DNA from 2 places in the Mesorhizobium sp. M0152 genome. Region 1 is predicted to be linked to the other one. Evidence: riboswitches for the same ligand, from Rfam matches in the RefSeq annotation. Region 1 holds a riboswitch; the other holds the start of a gene.
The links. A riboswitch is a leader RNA that binds a small molecule or an ion and turns the genes downstream of it on or off. The one in region 1 is predicted to bind S-adenosylmethionine.
Positions count from the first base shown of each region.

Region 2: another riboswitch for S-adenosylmethionine. It lies ahead of NKJ26_RS25925 (O-succinylhomoserine sulfhydrylase); the one in region 1 lies ahead of metX (homoserine O-acetyltransferase MetX).

Region 1 is NZ_JAMYTH010000034.1:6,912-17,547, reverse strand. It holds gene NKJ26_RS26065 (quinone oxidoreductase family protein) at 1-236, shown strand, start outside; gene NKJ26_RS26060 (gamma-glutamylcyclotransferase) at 226-741, opposite strand; gene NKJ26_RS26055 (DUF2125 domain-containing protein) at 927-1,925, shown strand; gene NKJ26_RS26050 (sugar kinase) at 1,933-2,859, shown strand; gene NKJ26_RS26045 (prephenate/arogenate dehydrogenase family protein) at 2,974-3,909, opposite strand; gene hisC (histidinol-phosphate transaminase) at 3,916-5,025, opposite strand; SAM riboswitch at 5,160-5,237, shown strand; gene metX (homoserine O-acetyltransferase MetX) at 5,344-6,510, shown strand; gene metW (methionine biosynthesis protein MetW) at 6,569-7,183, shown strand; partial or broken gene NKJ26_RS26025 (DUF1330 domain-containing protein) at 7,193-7,330, opposite strand; gene NKJ26_RS26020 (DUF1194 domain-containing protein) at 7,749-8,552, opposite strand; gene NKJ26_RS26015 (ABC transporter ATP-binding protein/permease) at 8,638-10,458, opposite strand; gene NKJ26_RS26010 (class I SAM-dependent methyltransferase) at 10,581-10,636, opposite strand, start outside.
Region 2 is NZ_JAMYTH010000033.1:50,724-61,359, forward strand. It holds gene chvE (multiple monosaccharide ABC transporter substrate-binding protein) at 1-182, shown strand, start outside; gene mmsA (multiple monosaccharide ABC transporter ATP-binding protein) at 282-1,814, shown strand; gene mmsB (multiple monosaccharide ABC transporter permease) at 1,811-3,103, shown strand; gene araD1 (AraD1 family protein) at 3,305-4,297, shown strand; gene NKJ26_RS25915 (ABC transporter substrate-binding protein) at 4,337-5,110, opposite strand; gene NKJ26_RS25920 (2'-deoxycytidine 5'-triphosphate deaminase) at 5,211-6,305, opposite strand; SAM riboswitch at 6,446-6,523, shown strand; gene NKJ26_RS25925 (O-succinylhomoserine sulfhydrylase) at 6,580-7,770, shown strand; gene NKJ26_RS25930 (ceramide glucosyltransferase) at 7,801-8,952, opposite strand; gene apaG (Co2+/Mg2+ efflux facilitator ApaG/CorD) at 9,183-9,575, shown strand; gene NKJ26_RS25940 (Hsp33 family molecular chaperone) at 9,787-10,636, opposite strand, start outside.

The sequences.
Region 1 (10,636 bases):
TGCACAATTTCGACGTGCTGCTGAGCGGCGTCGAAATCAGGGCCAATATCTACCGCTACTTCTTCTCGCCACCGGTGAAAGCCGACAGTCCGACCCTGCGCGAGATTGTCGACGTCTTCGGCCAACCGGATTTTCATGTTCCAGTTGGCGGGCTTCATCCGCTGGCATCGTTCAAGCTTGCCATCGCCAACAGCCTGGACCACGCCGACCTCGGAAAGCAGATCTTCACCATGTAGCGTCGGGCGCGACCAGCCTGGCCACCTCTTCCAGCCAGTGGTCCCGGATGCCCAGCGCCTCTAGGTGCTTCAGCGTGCTGAGCACGTATTCCTCGTTGTTGCCGGACTGGCCGACAGCGCCGCGCACCACGGTCGCCGCATCCGCGACGTCCAGCGCGCCCGCATATTGCTGGTGCTTGCGGTCGACGATGTAAGCCACCGCCTCGACCATGCGCGCATCGTCGAGGCGGATCTTGAGCATGCGTTCGAGATAGACGCTGGTGACCAGTTCGCGCTCGCGCAGGTAGGCCATGACCTCGTCACGCAGTTCGCCGGGAACGCGGAACGCCAGGCCCACGCAGGAGCCGCCACAGTCGAGGCCGAGCACCAGGCCCGGGCGGCGGCGCGTGCCGCGGTGCACGAAGGAATAAACGCAAAGCGAGCGTCGATGGCCGTAAAGGCGCGCGCGCTGCGTCTCCACATGCGCGAAACCCGGCCGCCATATCAGCGAACCATAGCCAAACACCCAAAAACGCCCATATCGCCGCGCCTGATTGCAAAGAATGGCAACACCGCAAGGGAATCGGTGTTTTTTCCGTCCGTCTCTGTCTACCTATTGTCGTCGGAATCGAAAATCCGTCCGCAACACCCCCATGCGTTTTCACGACACCCCATACGTTTCACAACACCTGCGTTAATGAGAGCCAAAGCATGACGTCAAGCGACGAGCGCCAACCGAGTAACCGTCGCCGTCTGTGGTGGCTTGCGGCGTTCATCGTCGTGCTGTTCGCCGTCTATAGCGGCGGCTGGTTCTATCTGGCCGACAGGGTCAGGAGCGAAGCAGACAAGGCAGTTGCCGCGCTCAACAAGAATGGCGTCGAGGCCGGCTGCGCCAATCTCCAGGTCAGCGGCTATCCCCTGAGCTTTGTCGTCTCCTGCGATAGCCTTGCCTATCAGGACGACACCAGGAACATCGCGGCATCCGCCGGCTCCATCCATGCCGTCGCCCAAATCATCCAGCCTCTGTCGCCGGTGGCCGACATGCGCGGTCCGCTCAGAACCTCGGTTCCGGGCATGGTGCCGCTGTGGATCGACTGGGACAGTCTGCAGGCCAATATCAACCTGTCATGGCCGCTGCCACGGCGGATTTCGCTGCGGGCGGAGGGCCTGTCCGGTCAGACCGATCCGGCTGACGACGCCGATCCGGTGGAACTGTTCAGCGCCGGCAAGGCGGCCGGCCAATTGCAGCCGAACGGAGGCGATCTCGATTATCTCGGCAGCTTCATCGATCTTGAGATCGATCCCGATGCCGTCGGCGGACGCGTGCTGCCGCCGTTCGATGCCAGCGGCGACGTCACGCTGAAAAACGGCGTTGCTCTGATCGGCACGCATGTGCAAAGCCTGCGCGGCCAGATGATCGAGATCCGCAACCTCGACCTGTCGTCGGGCACGGCGCGCGTCACCGTTTCGGGACCGCTGTCGGTCGATGCCGGGGGCCTCGTCGATGCCGATCTGATGATCAGAATCAAGGATCCGAAGGCGGTGGCATCGATCCTTGCTGGCGCCATACCCGAGCAGAAGAATGCGATCGAACAGGGTTTTTCCGCATTGGCCATGCTCGGCAACGCACCGTCGTTGCCGCTGAAGGTGGTCAAGGGCAAGGCGTCGCTCGGCTTCATCCCGCTGGGCAAGATCAAGCCGGTGGAATAGCGCTGCCATGGCCAGACCCGTGAAGCTGCTGAGTGTTGGCGCGCTGACGCTGGACACCATCTTGCGCGTCGAGACCCTGCCCGCCAATCAGGGGAAGTTCATCGCCTCCGACGGCATCCAGATCGCCTCGGGCATGGCGACCAGTGCTGCCTGCGCCGCGCATCGGCTGGGAGCCGAAGTGTCGTTGTGGGCAAGCGCCGGCGATGATCTGGTCGGCGACCATCTGGTTGCCGCGATCGAGGCCGAGGGCGTCGATTGCACTCATGTCCGCCGCGTTCCTGGCGCCCGCTCGGCACTGGCCTCGATCCTGGTAGATGCGCAAGGCGAACGCATCATCGTGCCTTTCTACGACAGGCTCGCGCAGGCCGATCCCGAGGCTCTACCGGTCGCCGATCTCTCCGCATTCGATGCCGTGCTGGTCGACGTGCGCTGGCCGGGTGCGGCTGCTCTTGCCCTGGAGGCGGCACGCGCCATCGGCCGGCCGGCGATCCTCGATGCCGACACCGCGCCGCGAGATGTGCTGGAGCAGTTGTTGCCGCTGGCATCGCACATCGTGGCCTCCGAGCCGGCGGCGCGCATTCTGTGCGGTCAGCACCTCGATCCACGCCTGACCTGCGAGGTGCTGGCCGGGCGCACCGATGCATTTGTCGCGGTGACCGGCGGCGCGGCGGGAAGCTGGTGGTTCGATCGAACGGCGGGAGCGTCCCGTCATGTCGCGGCGCCAAGGATCGAGGCAGTCGACACGCTGGCCGCCGGGGACGTCTTTCACGGCGCCTTTGCCGTCGGGCTGGCGGAAGGCCTGCCGGTGGAGCAGGCCTTGCGTTTTGCCAGTGCCGCCGCCGCGCTCAAATGCCTGCGCTTCGGCGGCAGGCTGGGCGCGCCAGACCGGACTGAGACGCTGGCGATGATGGAAAGCCACTGGCCAGCGAGCTAACGCCTGTCGCGCAAAAATGCGCAGCGGTTTTGCGATAACGACATGCATTAGAACAAGAACCCAAGCGCGTCGCATGAATCCGTTCAAACGCGACGCGCTTTAGGCGGGGAACACCTAGTTCTTTGCCGGATGCTCGACCGCCTGACGGCCGAAATCAGGCACGTCGATGTCCTGGCCGGCCTCGATGATCGAACGGCGTACGGCACGGGTGCGGGTGAACAGATCGAAGAGTTTTTCGCCGTCGCCCCAGCGGATTGCTCTTTGCAGGAACGCCAGGTCTTCCGAGAACCGCGCGAGCATTTCGAGGATGGCGTCCTTGTTGTGCAGGCATACATCCCGCCACATGGTCGGGTCGGATGCGGCGAGACGGGTGAAATCGCGAAAGCCGGAGGCGGAATACTTGATCACTTCAGTCTTGGTCACCGATTCCAGATCGTCGGCGGTGCCAACGATATTGTAGGCGATGATATGCGGCAGATGCGAGACGATGGCCAGCGTCATGTCATGGTGCTGCGGGTCCATCGTGTCGATATTGGCGCCACAGCGGCGCCAGAATTCCGACAGCTTCTCCAGCGCATCCGGGTCGGTCTCGGGCAACGGCGTGAAGATGCACCAGCGATTGTCGAACAAATCGGCGAATCCGGCATCCGGACCGGATTTCTCCGTACCCGCCAGCGGATGGCCGGGAATGAAATGGACGCCTGCCGGCACGTAGGGCTGCATCTGCGCGATGACCGATGCCTTGGTCGAGCCGACATCGGTGAGGATCGCGCCTTGCTTCAGCTCCGGCGCGATTTCCGCCGCCACAGCGCCGGACGAGCCGACTGGCACAGACACGATGATCAGATCCGCGTCGCGGGCCGCCTCTTTCGCATCGGTGGTGTAGGAGGAGCCAAGCTCGAGCTCCTTCGCCCGCATCAGCGTCGCGGCGCTGCGGGTCGAGATGGCGACGTGGCGGGCTAGGCCCTCGCGATGGATGACGCGGGCCAACGACGAGCCGATCAGGCCGATGCCTACCAGCGCGATCTTTTCGAACATCGGTGATGTCATGGCGTTCTAGCTTTTCAGGAATGTCGTGAGTGCGGCGACAACGCCGCGATTGGCCTCTTCGGTACCGACGGTCATGCGCAGCGCGTTGGGAAAGCCATAGCCGGAAACGCGCCGCAATATATAGCCGCGCGCCGTCAGATAATCGTCCGCCGCGGCTGCCGAATGCCTCTGGTCGTCGGGAAAATGGATGAGGATGAAATTGCCGACGCTGGGCGTCACCCGCAATCCGAGCTTGGTCAATTCCTCGCTCAGCCATGCCAGCCAGGTCTCGTTGTGCGCGACGCTGCGCTCGACATGGTCGCGATCGCGGATCGCCGCGATACCGGCTTCGATCGCCGTCGCGTTGACGTTGAACGGGCCGCGCACCCGGTTGATCGCGTCGACGATGCGCATCGGCGCATACATCCAGCCGATCCGCGCGCCGCCAAGCCCGATCTTGGAGAAGGTGCGGGTCATCACCACGTTTTCGGCGCTGCCGACCAGTTCGATGCCGGCCTCGTAATCGTTGCGGCGGACATATTCGGCGTAGGCGGCATCGAGCACCAGAAGCACGTTGCGCGGCAGGCCCGCATGCAGGCGACGCACTTCCTGGAACGGCACATAGGTGCCGGTCGGATTGTTGGGATTGGCGAGAAAGACGATCTTGGTGCGCGGCGTGACGGCGGCAAGCATCGCGTCGATGTCGGCTCGCTCGTCGGTCTCCTTGACCGCGACCGGCGTGGCGCCTGCCGACTGGATGTAGATCTTGTAGACCATGAAAGCATGTTCGGTGAAGATCGCCTCGTCGCCGGGCGAGAGATAGGTCTGCGCCAGCAGGCCGAGGATCTCGTCGGAACCGTTGGAACAGATGATGTTCTGCGCGTTGAGGCCATGCACCTCGGCGATCGCCTCGCGTAGCCGCCGGGCGGTGCCATCGGGATAGACGTCGAGCTTTCCGGCGACCTCGCGCGCGGCTTCGATCGCCTTGGGCGAGGGCCCGAGCGGATTCTCGTTCGACGACAGCTTGTACACCTTGGCGACGCCGGCGGGCGCGGCACTTTTGCCCGGCACATAGGCATCGATATCCATGATGCCCGCGCGCGGGGTTGGACGTGCCTTGTCCGGTATCTGGCTCATGTCGCAAAATCCGTCGAGAACGCTTCCGCAGGGAAGCCGCAGCGGAAATACAAGCCGTGACCGGCAATGTCGAGAGCTGGCGGTGAGGCCAGCCTCGGCATTGACGGCAAGGCGGGCGAGTTCTAGAAGGGCAGCATCAGTTCCGTGGTGATTTGGCCGGTCGGCTTGCAGCCACGTTAAACAATTCGCTAAAGGGCCGTTTGCGTGGACGTAACCGGCTTTGTGAAGGCAAATGCCGGTTTTTTGTTGTCCGCTGCCGGCCGGACGAACGCATCGGCGGCGATTTTCGCAGGGCAAGGTGCAGCAAGAGAGATGCGAATGGCCGCTCTGCGCGCTGGGAAGACCAACGAGGCCGACCAACCGTCGAGCCCGGTATTGCGCTTTGGGGCGGACAAGCCGCTGAAGCTGGACGCCGGCACGCTGCTGTCGCCATTCCAGATCGCCTACCAGACCTACGGTACGCTGAACGGCGCCCGCTCCAATGCCATCCTCGTCTGCCATGCGCTGACCGGCGACCAGCACGTCGCCAGCACCAATCCGGTGACCGGCAAACCCGGCTGGTGGGAAGTGCTGATCGGCCCCGGCAAGATCATCGACACCAATCGCTTCTTCGTCATCTGCTCCAACGTCATCGGCGGCTGTCTTGGCTCCACCGGTCCGGCCTCGACCAACCCCGTCACCGGCAAACCCTACGGGCTCGACCTGCCGGTCATCACCATCCGCGACATGGTGCGCGCGCAGCAGATGCTGATCGACCATTTCGGCATCGAAAAGCTGTTTTGCGTGCTCGGCGGCTCGATGGGCGGCATGCAGGTGCTGCAATGGGCGTCGAGCTATCCGGAGCGCGTCTTCTCGGCGCTGCCGATAGCCACTGGCGCCCGCCATTCCTCGCAGAACATCGCTTTCCACGAGGTCGGCCGGCAAGCCGTGATGGCCGACCCGGACTGGCATGCCGGCAAATATTTCGAACACGGCAAGCGCCCGGAAAAAGGGCTGGCGGTGGCGCGCATGGCCGCCCACATCACCTATCTTTCGGAAGCTGCCCTGCACCGCAAATTCGGCCGCAATTTGCAGGATCGCGAGGCGCTCACCTTCGGCTTCGACGCCGACTTCCAGATCGAAAGCTATCTGCGCCACCAAGGCATGACCTTCGTCGATCGTTTCGACGCCAACTCCTACCTCTATATGACGCGGTCGATGGACTATTTCGACCTCGCCGCCGACCATGGCGGCCTGTTGGCCGACGCCTTCGCCGGCACGAAAACCCGCTTCTGCCTGGTGTCCTTTACCTCGGATTGGCTGTTTCCGACCGAGGAGAGCCGCTCGATCGTGCATGCGCTCAACGCCGCCGGCGCATCGGTGTCCTTCGTCGAGATCGAGACCGATCGCGGCCATGACGCCTTCCTGCTCGACGAACCGGAACTGTTTGCCGCCATCAACGGCTTCATCGGCTCGGCCGCGAGGGCGAGAGGGCTAAGTCTATGATCCGGCAAAATCGGGCATCGTCCGAATTGGGAAAATGTGCCTGGCCAAGGAAAGAACCATGAGCGTCAACCGCGACCAGCGCGTCGACCTCGAAGTCGTCGCCAACCTCATCCCGCCGCGATCCCGCGTGCTCGATGTCGGCTCGGGCGATGGTTTGCTGCTCGAATTGCTGCAGGACACCAAGCAGGTCGACGGCCGCGGTCTTGAACTGTCGCAGCGCGGCGTCAACGAATGCGTGGCGCGCGGCCTCTCGGTCATTCAGGGAGATGCCGACAAGGACCTCCAATTCTATCCCGACAAGGGTTTTGATTTCGTCGTGCTGTCGCAGACCTTGCAGGCGACCCGCAATCCGAAACTGGTGCTCGACGAATTGCTCAGGATCGGCAACCGCGCCATCGTTTCCTTCCCCAATTTCGGGCATTGGCGGGTGCGCCTGTCGCTGTTCGTCAAGGGCCGCATGCCGGTGACCAAGGACCTGCCCTATTCCTGGTACGACACGCCCAACATCCATTTCTGCACCATCCGCGACTTCGTCAATCTGTGCGACGAGCTTGGCGCGACGGTGGAGAGGGCAACCGCGCTCGACGCCAACGGCCAGAAGATCGGCCTGTCGATGCCGTGGTGGTTCTGGAATTTCTTCGGCCAGCAGGCAGTGTTTTTGCTGAAGCGATAAAGCCTAGTCCTACTCCAGGATATCCGTGGCCTTGTGTGGATGTTCGACACCGTCGGCGAATACCACGTCAGCCTCGGAATTATCGGTCCGCAGCGATAATATCGCCTGGTAGGCTGGTGAATGGTACCAGCGGCGCGCATGCTGCCGAAGCCTCTTCAGCCGGCCTCGCAAGCGCAATCTGCCCCGGCGCCGGCCGCAAGGCGATTGCCCCAGACGTAGTAGGATTCCATGCGATCGCAGGCAGGGCCGGGCCGGCTTCGCGATGGCGTTCAGACGTCATCTATTGGCGAGGGTGTTGCAATTGAGGCGCTAGGCCCCGGAATCGTCATTTGGCGGCGGTTGGACGGCAGTGCGGCGGATGACATGAGCGGCGATTTTTTAGCGTCGAGGCGGATATGGCGAGGGGCCGAGAAAAGGGGAAGTCCAGGAAAAGGTGTGAAACGGTTTTTCCGGGAAAAGCGCGTAGCGCTTTCCCTAGGGAATTGCGTTGAAACAAAGAGTTAGAGCGGTTCACCGTTTCCGTGAAACAATGAACCTCCCATCTAGGCTGGTCGGGCCAAGAGGCTCAGCGGTCGAGTTCTGGGAAATACGGATCGGACAAGAACCGCCTGTCCCGCTCGCCCCGCAGGCAGTCGACGGGCGCGTCGGTGTCCACGGGGATGAACCCGGCCCTGTCCTGGATGCCGCTCACTTCGAGGATCAGCTTGCGCCGGATCGCCGTCGAGAATTCGGCGGCCGCGTAGATCGGCAGCACGAAGGAACCGGGCCCGCCGGTGACGCACTGCGCATAATACTGATCGAGATGGCTGAACGTGGGCGACGGATTGACCAGGATCGGCAGGCCGTTGATGACGATGCCCTTGGCGATTGCCGCGTCACGCGTCGTGGTGACCGGCGGCCCGATATTGTTCGGACCGTCGCCGGAAATATCGATAACGCTGCGATCGCCCTCGAAAGCCGTGCGATCGAAAAGCTTAGCGCCGAAGGCAAGCGCACCGGAGATCGAAGTGCCTCGGAAGCTCCTGAACGGCCGCGCCGCCACCTTGTCGGCGAAGGCGCCGGCGCTGTCGGCGCTGTCGACAATCTGCCAGCCGATGACGGCGTCGTCGCGCACCGTGCCGGCCCATTCGAAATAGGCGAGCGCGATGCGGCCAGTTTTGCCGGCGCGGACCGCCTGGATGAAATCGGGATGCCGCAGCGCCTCGACATAGCCGGCGCGCTGCAGGGCGAACTCCTTCTCGTCCATCGACAGGGAGATGTCGACCGCCAGCACCAGTTCGACATCGACGGCCAGCGCATCCGGCGGCGAGGCAACGGGGACTGCCTGGGCGCAGGCAAGACAGGCAAGCAGGCGCAGAGCATCAAGCATGGCCGACGCCGGGGTTGTTTCTCCTGCGGATATTCCCTCGCGATCACGGCAAAATAAAGCTTCGCGCCAGGGACCGGAACAATGGCTACGCCTTGCGGCGGGCAGCGGCGGGGGGCGGCTCGATGGCGCCGGCCCTGACGCGGACCGGTTTCAGCGCCGGCACGCCGGCATCCTTCACGATTGTAAAAGCGCGTGGAAAGAAATGATTGTTGTGCTGGCCGCGTCCGATGTTGAGCACCGCGGCTCCGGGCAGACGCTTCTCCAGCATCGACAACACCCGTCGCAGCGACGGCCCGTCGAACGCATCCAGGGCTTCGTCGATGATTATCCATTTTGGTTGCCGCAAGGCGAGCCTGGCGAAGGCGAGCGAGCGTTGTTCGTCATCGCCCAGCTCACGCTCCCAGCGCGCGGAGCGGTCGAGCGAGGACGACAGCCGTTGCAGGCCGACCTCGGCAAGAACCGCCGAAATCTCGGCATCGCTCGCCGGGTCGGGTCCATTCGGGTGATCGAGAACCTCGCGCAACGTACCGGTCGGGAAATACGGGACGCGAGGCACGAAGATGGGCGTTTCTCCCGCGGGCAGGCCGATTCGCCCGCTGCCCCATGGCCATAGGCCGGCAATGGCGCGGAAGAACAATGTCTTGCCGGCGCCGGGATCGCCGGTGATCATGACGCGCTCGCCGGGACGTATCTCGACATGCTGGTCGGCGAGCTTGGTGCATCCGTCCGGCGAGGCCACTTCGAGCTTCTCGAAAGTCAGGCTGCCATTGGCGTTGTCGCCGAACTCGATGCGCTTTTCCTTGTCGTGCAGCACATCGGTTTCAGCGAGCGCGATGCGGAAGTCCGCAACGCGCATCAGCGTTGCGCGCCAGTCGGCGATGCTGCCGATGTTGTTGATGAACCAGCGCAATGAGGAATGCACCTGATTGAAGGCGCCGACCGCCATCATCAGCCCGCCAAAACTGATGTCGCCCGAAAAATAGACCGGCGAGGCAACGAGGATGGGGGCCACGACGGTGATCCAGCCATAGGTGTCCGTCACCCAGGACAGATTGATCTGGGCGGTGTAGATGCGCCGCATGGCGCCCAGCACAGTGCCGAGGTCGAGTCCGAGCCGTCGCCTGGCATCCGCCTCGCCATGGTACAGCGCGATGGCATCGACATTCTCGTTGACGCGCACCATCGAGGAGCGCAACTCGGCTTCGCGCGTATAACGGTCGCTGTTGAGGCGGATCAGCGGCCGTCCGACCAGCCAGCTCAGCCATGACGCGGTGCCTGCGTAAAGGATGGCGGCCCAGACCATGTAGCCCGGTATCGCAAGCGAGGTCCCGCCGATATGGAAGACGAAGCCCGAAGACAGCTCCCACAGCACGCCGACGAAGGACACCAGCAGGATCAACGACTGCAGCAGGCCGACGCCGAGATCCGTGGACAGATCGGTGAGGTGCGCGGCGTCCTGCTGCATGCGCTGGTCGGGGTTGACGCCGATGGCGCCGGCATTGGCCAGGCGGAAAGCGCGCGCCGGCCGCATCCACTGGTCGATCAGATCGAGCGTCAGCGCCTCGCGAAGTTTCAGCCTAATCATCTGGTTGAGCCAGGTCTGCCCTATGTTGAGCACCAGCAACCCGCCGGCAATGACTGCAAAGACGAGAAGCTGGTGCAGGAAGGCAGCCATGTCGCGGCGCGCGAGCGCATCGTAGAAAGGCTGGTTCCAGCGGTTGAGCAGAACTTGGCCGATCGAGGTCGCGACGATGACGGCCATCATGCCGACCGACGTCCAGAACAGCCACTTGCGAACCGGCGATTCCGCCAGCGCCTGCCTGATCGTCGCCACCTGATCGCGCAGACTGCTGGCTTCGACCGCAACCGGCAGGGCGGAGGCATCGTTGTCCGGATGGTAAGCCATACCCAAGGTCCTTGCGTTCAGTTTGAGTGCTGAAACCGCTGATGGTCGGCCGCATTGGTCTCAATGAGCCGCAAGCGACAGATAGGTCGGGAAACGCCGGGCGGCGCAAGTTCCTGTCATGATCACGAAGGTGTCATCTGCGGAGCCGGCGGCGTGGTCTCCACGGCCCGGCGGCCGA
Region 2 (10,636 bases), on a different contig from region 1:
CCGTCGAACTCGTCGACAAGGTGCTCTCGGGCGGCAAGCCGGAAGGCCTCGATGAAAAGACCTACAACAACGACGTCAAGGTCGTTCCCTCGATCCTGTTGACGCCGCATGAGGTCGACAAGTCGAACTACCAGGCTCTGGTCGTCGACTCCGGCTACATCAAGGCCGACGAACTGAAGTAAATTCGGTTGCATAGCCAGGGGTCCTGCGCGACGCAGGGCCCCTTTTCGTTCACCAGCGACCCCGGTATTGTTGCGGGTCTCGCAGGAGCACTTTTACCCATGGCCTCGACGATTTTGGAGATGCAGGACATCACCAAGACGTTTCCCGGCGTCAAGGCGCTGTCGAACGTCAACCTACGGGTCGAGGAAGGCGAGATCCACGCCGTGGTTGGCGAGAACGGCGCTGGCAAATCGACGCTGATGAAAGTGCTGTCGGGCGTCTATCCCTCCGGCACCTATGACGGCCAGATTATCTTTCAGGGCCAGGAATGCCAATTCAAGGGCATCCATGACAGCGAACGAAAGGGCATCGTCATCATTCACCAGGAGCTTGCTCTGGTGCCGATGCTGTCGATCACCGAAAACATCTTCCTCGGCAACGAACACGCCCGATACGGCGTCATCGACTGGCACGCCAATGAGGCGCGCACCAGCGCCCTGTTGAAGAAGGTCGGCCTCAAGGAGGACCCCAAGACGCTGATCACCAACATCGGTGTCGGCAAGCAGCAGCTGGTCGAGATCGCCAAGGCGCTGAGCAAGGAGGTCAAGCTTTTGATCCTCGACGAGCCGACGGCGTCGCTCAGCGAAAAGGACAGCCAGGCGCTGCTCGACCTTCTGCTCGAATTCAAGCGTCAAGGCATGACTTCGATCCTGATCTCGCACAAGCTCAACGAGGTGAACCGGGTCGCCGACAAGGTGACCGTCATCCGTGACGGGCGCACCATCGAAACCTTGGCCAAGAAGGACATCTCGGAAGACCGCATCATCACCTCGATGGTCGGCCGTTCGCTCGACGACCGCTATCCGCCACGCGAGCCTGACATCGGTGAAGTCGTGTTCGAAGTGAAGACTTGGTCGGTCTATCACCCGCTCCATGCCGAGCGGCAGGTGATCAAGGGCATCGACATCAATGTGCGCAAGGGCGAGGTGGTCGGCATTGCTGGGCTGATGGGCGCCGGGCGAACCGAATTCGCGATGAGCCTGTTTGGCCGCTCCTATGGCCGCCGCATCACCGGCGAGGTGCTGCTCAAGGGCAAGCCGATCGATGTCTCCTCGGTGAGCAGGGCAGTCGAGCACGGCATCGCCTATGTGACCGAGGATCGCAAGACCTACGGCCTCAACCTCATCGACCACATCAAGCACAACATTACGCTGGCCAATCTCGGCGGCGTGTCGCGCCACAGCGTGATCGACGATTTGCGCGAGCTTGCCGTCGCCAACGACTATCGCAAGCAGACCAATATCCGCGCTTCCAGCGTCTATCAGATGACCGGCAATCTTTCCGGCGGCAACCAGCAGAAGGTGGTGCTGTCGAAATGGCTGTTCGCCGACCCGGAAGTGCTGATCCTGGACGAGCCGACGCGCGGCATCGATGTCGGCGCCAAATATGAAATCTATACGATCATCGCGCGCCTCGCCGCTGAAGGTAAGGCGATCGTGGTCATCTCGTCGGAAATGCCAGAACTGCTCGGCATCACCGACCGCATCTACGTCATGAACGAAGGCCGCATCGTCGGCGAAATGCCCGCGGCGGACGCAAGCCAAGAAAAAATCATGCGCGCCATCGTTCGGGGAGAAGGAAAAGCAGCATGAGTACGGAAAGCGCCCCCGCCCCGCAGAGCAACGTCGCCGAGGATGTAGGGCAGCGTCCACGCATCGCCGTATCGGCGCTGACGACGAACCTGCGCGAATACGGCCTGATCCTGGCGCTGATCGCCATCATGGTGTTCTTTCAGTTCACCACGTCGGGAACGCTGTTCAAACCGGTGAACCTGAGCAACCTGGTACAGCAGAACTCCTTCATCATCGTGATGGCGCTCGGCATGCTGCTGGTCATCGTGTCGGGCCATATCGACCTCAGCGTGGGGTCCGTGGCCGGCTTCATCGGCGCGCTGGCGGCGATGATGATGGTGATCTGGCCGCTCGGGATATTCAGCAACCCGCTGGTGGTTTCGATCGTCTGCCTGATCGTGGGCGGCCTGATCGGCGCGGCGCAAGGCTACTGGATCGCCTATCATCGAATACCGAGCTTCATCGTGACGCTGGCCGGCATGCTGATCTTCCGCGGCATCTGCCAGGCGCTGCTCGGCGGCGGATCTTCGGTCGGGCCGCTGCCTGCCGGCTTCAAGGCGCTCAGCTCCGGCTTCATTCCAGACGTCATCGGACCGCTGACGCTGATCCCGCCAACGGTGAATGCAGCCGGCAAGACGATTTTGGGCAGCGGCTTGACGCTGCACATGACGACGATCGTGCTGGGCCTGGTCGCTGTTCTGGCCTATGCCTATTTCGGGCTGCGGACGCGACGCAAACGCGAACGCCACGGCTATGAGGCCGAGCCCTTTCCCCTGTTCGTCATCAAGACGCTGGTCGGCAGTGCGCTGGCGTTGTTCCTGGTCTACCAGTTCGCCAGCTACAGGGGCCTGCCGGTGGTGCTGCTCGTCATGGGCTTGCTGATCTCGCTGTTCGTCTTCGTCACCAAGCGCATGACGATCGGCCGCCGCATCTATGCAATGGGCGGCAATGCCAAGGCCGCGCAGCTGTCGGGCATCAAGACCGAACGGCTGACGCTGATGGTGTTCATCAATATGGGCGTGCTGTCGGCGCTTGGCGGCCTGATCATCGCGGCGCGCCTTGGCCAGGCCGTGCCGGCCGCAGGCCTCGGCAGCGAACTCGACGTCATCGCCGCGGTGTTCATCGGCGGCGCCTCGGCGATGGGTGGCGTCGGTCAGGTCATCGGCGCGGTGGTCGGCGGCTTTATCATGGGCGTGATGAACAACGGCATGTCGATCATGGGCGTCAATGTCGACTGGCAGCAAGTGGTCAAGGGCCTGGTGCTGCTCGGCGCCGTGATCTTCGACGTCTACAACAAGAACAAGGCTTGAACAGGCTTCAGGCCAGGCAAGCAGGAGGCATACGGTCGCGGCGCTGCCGGCATTCGCCGGCTCGAAGAAGTCCCCTCAGGGACCGGGCTCGCGAGCGCAATCCGGATGAAGAGTTCAACCCGTGGCGCGGCCAGTCCGAGCCGCGCAGTTTAGGGTTTGCCAAAAGGCAACCATGCCAAGACATATGAGAGAGGACTGATAATGCTGATCTCGCAGATTCTCGACGACGCCGAGACCATCCGTGTCGTTGCCCGCAACGGCGGCAAGACCCGGATCATCAACGGGGCGCGCAGCGTCTATTCGCTGGCGATGGAAGCCGCCCGCACCGGCGTCGGCCTCGCCGCGCTGATCGAGCGCAAGGGGCTCGGCGAGACGATCGACCTGGAAGCCGCCTACAAGAAGGGGCGGCTTTTGTCGCCGATCAACCATCCCGATCCGGCGCATCTGCATCTGACCGGCACGGGGCTAACGCATCTCGGCTCGGCGGCGACGCGCGATTCCATGCACAAGAAGCTCAGCACCGATGGCGAGGAGCAACTCACCGATTCCATGAAGATGTTCCGCATGGGCCTGGAAGGCGGCAAACCCGCGAAAGGCCAGGTCGGCGTACAGCCGGAATGGTTCTACAAGGGCAATGGCACGATGGCCGTGGCGCCTGGCGCGGCACTGCTGTCACCGGCGTTCGCCAAGGACGCCGGCGAGGAGCCCGAGATTGCCGGCATCTATGTCATCGGCGACGACGGCGCGCCGTTCCGTGTCGGCTTCACGCTGTCGAACGAGTTTTCCGACCATGTCACCGAGCGTGTGAACTACCTTTTCCTTGCCCACTCCAAGCTGCGCAACGCCTCGTTTGGGCCGGAGATCCTGGTCGGCGATCTCCCCGCCGATGTCCGGGGCGCCTCGCGCATTTACCGCGACAGCAAGATGCTGTGGGAAAAGCCGTTCCTGTCGGGCGAAGCCAACATGTCGCACACCATCGCCAATCTCGAACACCACCATTTCAAATATTCGGCCTTCCGCCAGCCGGGCGACGTGCATGTGCACATGTTCGGCACCGCGACGCTGTCCTTCGCCGACGGTATCAAGACCGAAGCCGGCGACGTTTTCGAGATCGAAGCCACGGATTTCGGCCTGCCGCTGCGCAACCCGCTTGAGATCGAGCAGCCGGTGAAGGTGGCGGTGAAGGCGCTGTGATGGGGCGATCTCCCCACTCGCGGGGAGATCGGCAGTTTCTCAATAGATGTCGAAGTCGAAATACTTGGCCTGGATTTTCTTGTAGGTGCCGTCAGCGACGATGGCGTCGATGGCCGCGTTCAGCTTGTCGCGCAGCGCGGTGTCTTCCAGGCGCACGGCGATGCCGGCTTCGGTCTCCGTGCCCTTGACGTCGCCGACCATCTTGCAGCAGCCGTCGCTCGCCTTCTTCATCCAGTCCATCAGCACGAACTTGTCCGAGAGGACGGCGTCGAGGCGGCCGTTCTGGAGATCGGTGATCGCCTCTTCCTGGGTCGGGTAGAGCTTCGCCTCGGCGCCTGCCTTGCCATAGACGTCCTGGGCGTAGTTGGCCTGTGTTGTCGAAGCCTGTGCGCCGACCGTCTTACCGGCGAGTGCCGCCGGTTCGGTCGAGGCGATGTCGCTGTTCTTCAGGGCGACGAGCGAGAGCGGTGTCGTATAGTATTTGTGGGTAAAGGCGACCTGCTTCTTGCGCTCCTCGGTGATGCTCATCGAGGCGATGATGGCATCGAACTTCTTGGCCTGCAGGGCGGGAATGATGCCGTCCCAGTCCTGCGTGACGATTTCGCACTCGACCTTCATCTGCGCGCACAGGGCGTTTGCGATGTCGATATCGAAGCCGACGACCTTGCCGTCCGACGTGATGGTGTTGAACGGCGGATAGGCGCCCTCGGTGCCGATCTTGATTTTTTCCGCCGCCTCGGCCGACAGCGAGCCGGCACCGAGCGCCAGCATGGCGGCCGCCGCCCCCGACAGGATCCATTTCGAAATCTGCATCTTCTTGTTCCCCTTGAGTGCCGTCATGTCGAGGCCGGCAACGGCAGCCAAGCATGGCCCGCCATGACAGGCAAGTATTTTGCCTGACTGGAATCGACGTTCAGCGCGCGGCGCGAAAATGCTTCGACAATTTCAGGCCCTGCGCCTGGTAGTTGGAGCCGAGATCGGTGCCATAGAGCGCCTGTGGCCGTTTCAGCATGTGTTCGTAGACCAGCCGGCCGACGATCTGGCCATGATCGAGAATGAACGGCACTTCATGGCTGCGCACTTCGAGCACCGCCCGGCTGCCGGTACCGCCAGCCGCCGAGTGACCGAAGCCTGGATCGAAGAAACCGGCGTAGTGAACGCGAAACTCGCCGACCAATGGATCGAAGGGTGTCATCTCAGCGGCGTAAAGCGGGGGCACATGCACCGCCTCCTGGCTGACCAGGATGTAGAACTCGTCCGGGTCGAGCACCAATTCGCCGGCGCCGCTCTTGTGGATCGGCTCCCAGAAATCGACGACCTCCTGTGCTGCGCGCTTGTCGACGTCGACGAGGCCGGTGTGATGCTTGCCGCGATAGCCGACCAGCCCGCTTTGATCGCCTTTGAGGTCGATCGACAGCGCGATGCCGCCGCCGGAGATGTTCGGCGGCTCGGTGGCGACAAGCATCTCGGCGCGATGCAACTCGCTCAGTTCGGCCTCCGACAAGAGCGCGTTGCCGGTGCGGAAGCGTATCTGCGACAGGCGCGAGCCAGTGCGCGCAACGATCGGGAAGGTGCGCGGGCTGACTTCGAGGTACAGCGGGCCATGGTAGCCGGCGGCGATCTTGTCGAACTCGTGGCCGCGGTCGGTCATGACACGGGTGAAGATGTCTAGCCGTCCGGTCGAGCTCTTCGGATTGGCCGAGGCGGAAATCTTCGCCGGCAGCGCCAGGGTTTCGAGCAGGGGCACGATATAGACGCAGCCGGTTTCCAGCACGGCGCCGTCGGCGAGGCTGATCTCGTGCAGCTTCAACCGGTCGAGTTTTTCCGACACCTTGTGGTTGGGCCCGGGCAGGAAAGAAGCGCGCACCCGCCAGGCCTTGTCGCCAAGCCTCAGATCGAGGCTGGCCGGCTGGATCTGGTCGGCATCGAGCGCGCGCGGCGACTTCAGCGCGCCGGACTGGAACAGCGCCGAAATGTCCTGATCGGGAAGAATGCCTGTCTGCCGCAAAGGCCGCCTGCTCCAAGACCGGGCGATTTCTTGTCGCAGATCCCTGCCGCAAAACCGTGGAACGCTTCTGCCGAACCTGCTTGGTACAACTCTCTTAATGAAGCCGACAATTGACGCAAGCGTGGCGCGGGTCTAAAGGGTCGTTATCCCGTGGTGATTTGGCCGGTCGGCTTGCAGCCACGTTAAACAAGTCGCTAAAGGACCGTCGGGCCGCGAGGCCGTATGGACCGGTTGCGACTTTCGCGGCCGGTTTTTTTGTGTCTGGAACAAAACAATGAGCACCAAGAAGCGTAACTGGAAACCTCAGACCGCACTCGTGCACGGCGGAACCCTGCGTTCCGGCTTCGGCGAAACCTCCGAGGCGATGTACCTGACCCAAGGTTATGTCTATGAAACGGCGCAGGCCGCCGAAGCTCGCTTCAAGGGCGAGGAACCGGGCTTCATCTATTCGCGCTACGCCAATCCGACCGTCGACATGTTCGAGAAGCGCATGTGCGCGCTGGAAGGCGCGGAGGATGCACGCGCCACGGCCTCCGGCATGGCGGCGGTGACGGCGGCGCTCCTGTGCAGCGCCAAGGCTGGCGACCACATCGTGGCGGCGCGCGCGCTGTTCGGCTCCTGCCGCTGGGTGGTCGAGACGCTGGCACCGCGGTACGGCATCGAGGCCACGCTGGTCGACGGCACCGACATCGCCAACTGGGAAAAGGCGGTCAGGCCCAACACCAAGCTGTTCTTCCTGGAAAGCCCGACCAACCCGACGCTGGAAGTCGTCGACATCGCCGCCGTCGCCGCGCTTGCCAATTCGATCGGCGCGCGGCTTGTCGTCGACAATGTCTTTGCCACGCCCTTGCAGCAGAAGCCACTGCAGCTCGGCGCGCACATCGTCGTTTATTCGGCGACCAAACACATTGACGGCCAGGGCCGCTGTCTGGGCGGCGTGATCCTGTCGGACAAGAAGTGGATCGATGAGAATTTGCACGATTATTTCCGCCACACAGGTCCGAGCCTGTCCCCCTTCAATGCCTGGACGCTGTTGAAAGGCCTGGAGACGCTGCCCCTGCGCGTGCGCCAGCAGACGGAGAGCGCCGGCAAGATCGCCGATTTCCTGGCCGAGCAGCCGCAGATTGCCCGCGTCATCTATCCCGGCCGCGCCGACCATCCGCAGGCCGATATCGTCAGGAAGCAGATGTCGGGCGGCTCGACGCTGATCTGCCTCGAGGTCAAGGGCGGCAAGCAGGCGGCCTTCGCCTTGCAGAACGCGCTGGACATCGTGCTGATCTCCAACAATCTCGGCGACGCCAAGAGCCTGATCACCCATCCAGCGACAACGACGCACAAGAATTTGAGCGACGAGGCGCGGGCCGAACTCGGCATCGGGCCGGGTACGCTCAGGCTGTCGGTCGGCCTGGAAGATAGCGACGATCTTCTGGAAGACATCGCACAGGCGTTGAAGGCCGCAATATAGGATCGGCCCAGGTAGCGCGCCTGGCTGCCATCAGGCACTCGACGGCGTCTCTTCCAGTTCGGCGGCCTTGGTGCCAATGGTCATCGCGTTGCCGCGCCAGTCGACGGCGCCGCCAAGCCAGCCGCGCGCCCACATCCCCGGCACGATCATGTCGCGCATCATCATAGCCGCGATCATGCGCGGCGACAGGTGCCAGCCCTTGCCCCAAGCCAGGGCGCATTCCGGAAGATAGAAGGCCGCCAGCACGGCGACGAAGGTCAGCGGCAGGCTGAAACCGGCACTCGCCGCCGCTACCAGCGCAAGCACCAGCGGCACCGCGGCGCCGGTCAGGATTTCGGGCGCGAAGAAGAGCGGGAAGGTGACGCGGCGCAGTCGCGCCCAACGGGCCTGGCGCGACCAGATCTCGCCAAGCGTGCGCCGGCCGAGCGGCTGCTCGAACGGCGAGGAAACGAGATTGACGCGCAAGCCGAGGCCGTTCACCAGTTTGGTCGCGGCGGCGTCCTCGGCGATCTCAGCCGCCAGCGCGCGGATGCCGCCATTGGCGTCGAGCATCGGCTTGTTCCAGAGCATGCTCTTGCCCTGCGCGAAGCCAAGGCCGAGCGCCTCGCCGGCATATTGCCAGCGGGCCTGCAGCGTGTTGAGGAAGGCGCATTCGACATCGGCCCAGAACCCGTCGGGCCGGGAGCCGATCGGCGTCGAGCAGACAAGACCGGTTTCCGGCCCCCATGCCGCCAGCAGATGCTGGACGTAATCCCTCGGCATCAGCACGTTGGAATCGGCAAGGATAACCCAGTCGTGGCGCGCCGCCTCCCATCCCTTGACGCAATTGTTGAGCTTGGGATTGGCGCTGACGCGGTCATTGCCGATCAGCAAGCGGGCGGGCACGGCGGGAAAGCGGGCGGTGGCGGCGCGGATCAGTTTGACCACCGGATCGTCGGCATGGGCGACACAGAAGATCAGTTCGTAGCGTGGCCAGTCGAGCGAGAAAGCGCGTTGCAGCGTCTCGCGCGTAAACGGCTCGACGCCGCGCGAAGGCACGACGATCGACACCGGCATCGGCTTGCCGGTCGGCGGTGCCATGATGTGGCGTCGCCTCAGGCGCGAGGCGGCGAGCACGATGCTGGCGATGTTCAAGACAATGAGAGCAGTAGAAAGCGATGCGGCTATGAGAGCGAGTTCCATCGAGATCCGGTCACTCCACAAAAACCGGCCCGCGCAGGGCCGTTTTCGACAGTTCGACAGAGCGCCCGAGTCGCCCGGCGGTGGTTGGCGCACACCATCATTGTCATGTGTCACTTAAATGACATTGTTTGTCGGCACCTGCCCCCTCAGGGTTGGCGACAAAGGCCGCGCTCCGTTGACCGAACCGCGGAGAGCGCCGAAAGTTCCGCCTGGATTGTTTGGAGCCGCTCATGTATCGCGCCGTCACGCGCCAGATCGAAGTGCAGGTCAGGCCATTTTACCTCGAGGATCGCTCGGATCCTTCGGAGAACCGCTATGTCTGGGGCTACCACATAACGATCGACAACCAGTCGGACGAGTTCGTGCAACTGTTGTCGCGCTATTGGCACATCACCGACGGCACCGGCCGGGTCGAGGAGGTGCGCGGCCCCGGCGTGGTCGGCGATCAGCCCGAGCTCAATCCCGGCGACAGCTATCAATACACGTCCGGCTGCCCGCTCCCGACGCCGTCAGGTATCATGGTCGGGCACTACACGATGCGCAACAAGCGCGGGGAGACGTTCGACGTCGCCATCCCCGCTTTCTCGCTGGACCTGCCGGGCAAGCGGCGGACGGTGAATTAACGGTTGGCGAAGGCTCCGACGACAGCGTTTTTCTCCCGTCATTAACGGCGAGAAATGTCCGGCAGGACAATGAGAGGCAGCATCGGACCGCGGGGGCATCTCCAATGCACAACCGCGCCTGCGGACGCGAGACAATCGCCCAAAAACCAGCGCCGCCCCTCATCCACCCTCCGGGCACCTTCTCCCCGCAGAACGGGGAGAAGGAAGGTGCTTATTGAGCCGCGAATTCCGCGGGGTCGAAATCGTACTGCGTCGAGCAGAACTCGCAGGCGACATGGATGCCGCCATCTTCGGTGCTATCCTTGATCTCCTGCGCCGAAAAGCCCTCGAGGATGCCACGGATCTTGTCCCTGGAGCATGAGCATTGATCGGTGACGGGGACGCCGCCGAAGACGCGTACGCCATGTTCGTGGAACAGACGATAGAGCAGCCGCTCGGCGCCGATCGTCGGATCGATCAGTTCGGTCGGCTCGATGGTGCCGAGCAAGGCCAGCAATTCCTGCCAGGAATTGTCGGCTGGGTCGTGGATCTCGTCGCGCGGATCGCCGTCGCCGCCCGGCAGGTCCGGAATGCGCATGCGCTCGGGCGACTGCGGCAGGAACTGAGCCAGGATGCCGCCGGCGCGCCACTGTTCGCGCGCGCCGCCGACGCTTGGCGTCAACAACTTGGCGACCGAGAGCCTGATATCCGTCGGGATCTGTTCCGATTGGCGGAAATAGGTGCGTGCCGCGTCTTCCAGCGTTTCGCCGTCGAGTTGGACGATACCCTGGTAACGCTGCGTATGAGCACCCTGATCAATGGTCAGTGCCAGCACGCCGCTGCCGAGCAGCGTCTGCTGAGACGTTTCGCCGGCTGCGACCAACGCCTCTAGCCGGTCGGCGTCGAAACGCGCATAGGCCCGCAGCGCCGAGGGCGTCGAGAAATCCGCGACCAGCATGTCGACTGGCCCGTCGGTGCGGGTCTGCAGGATGAACTTGCCCTCGAACTTGAGCGAGGTACCGAGCAGTACCGTCAGAACACAGGCTTCCGCCAGCAGCCGGGCGACCGGCTCGGGGTAGTCG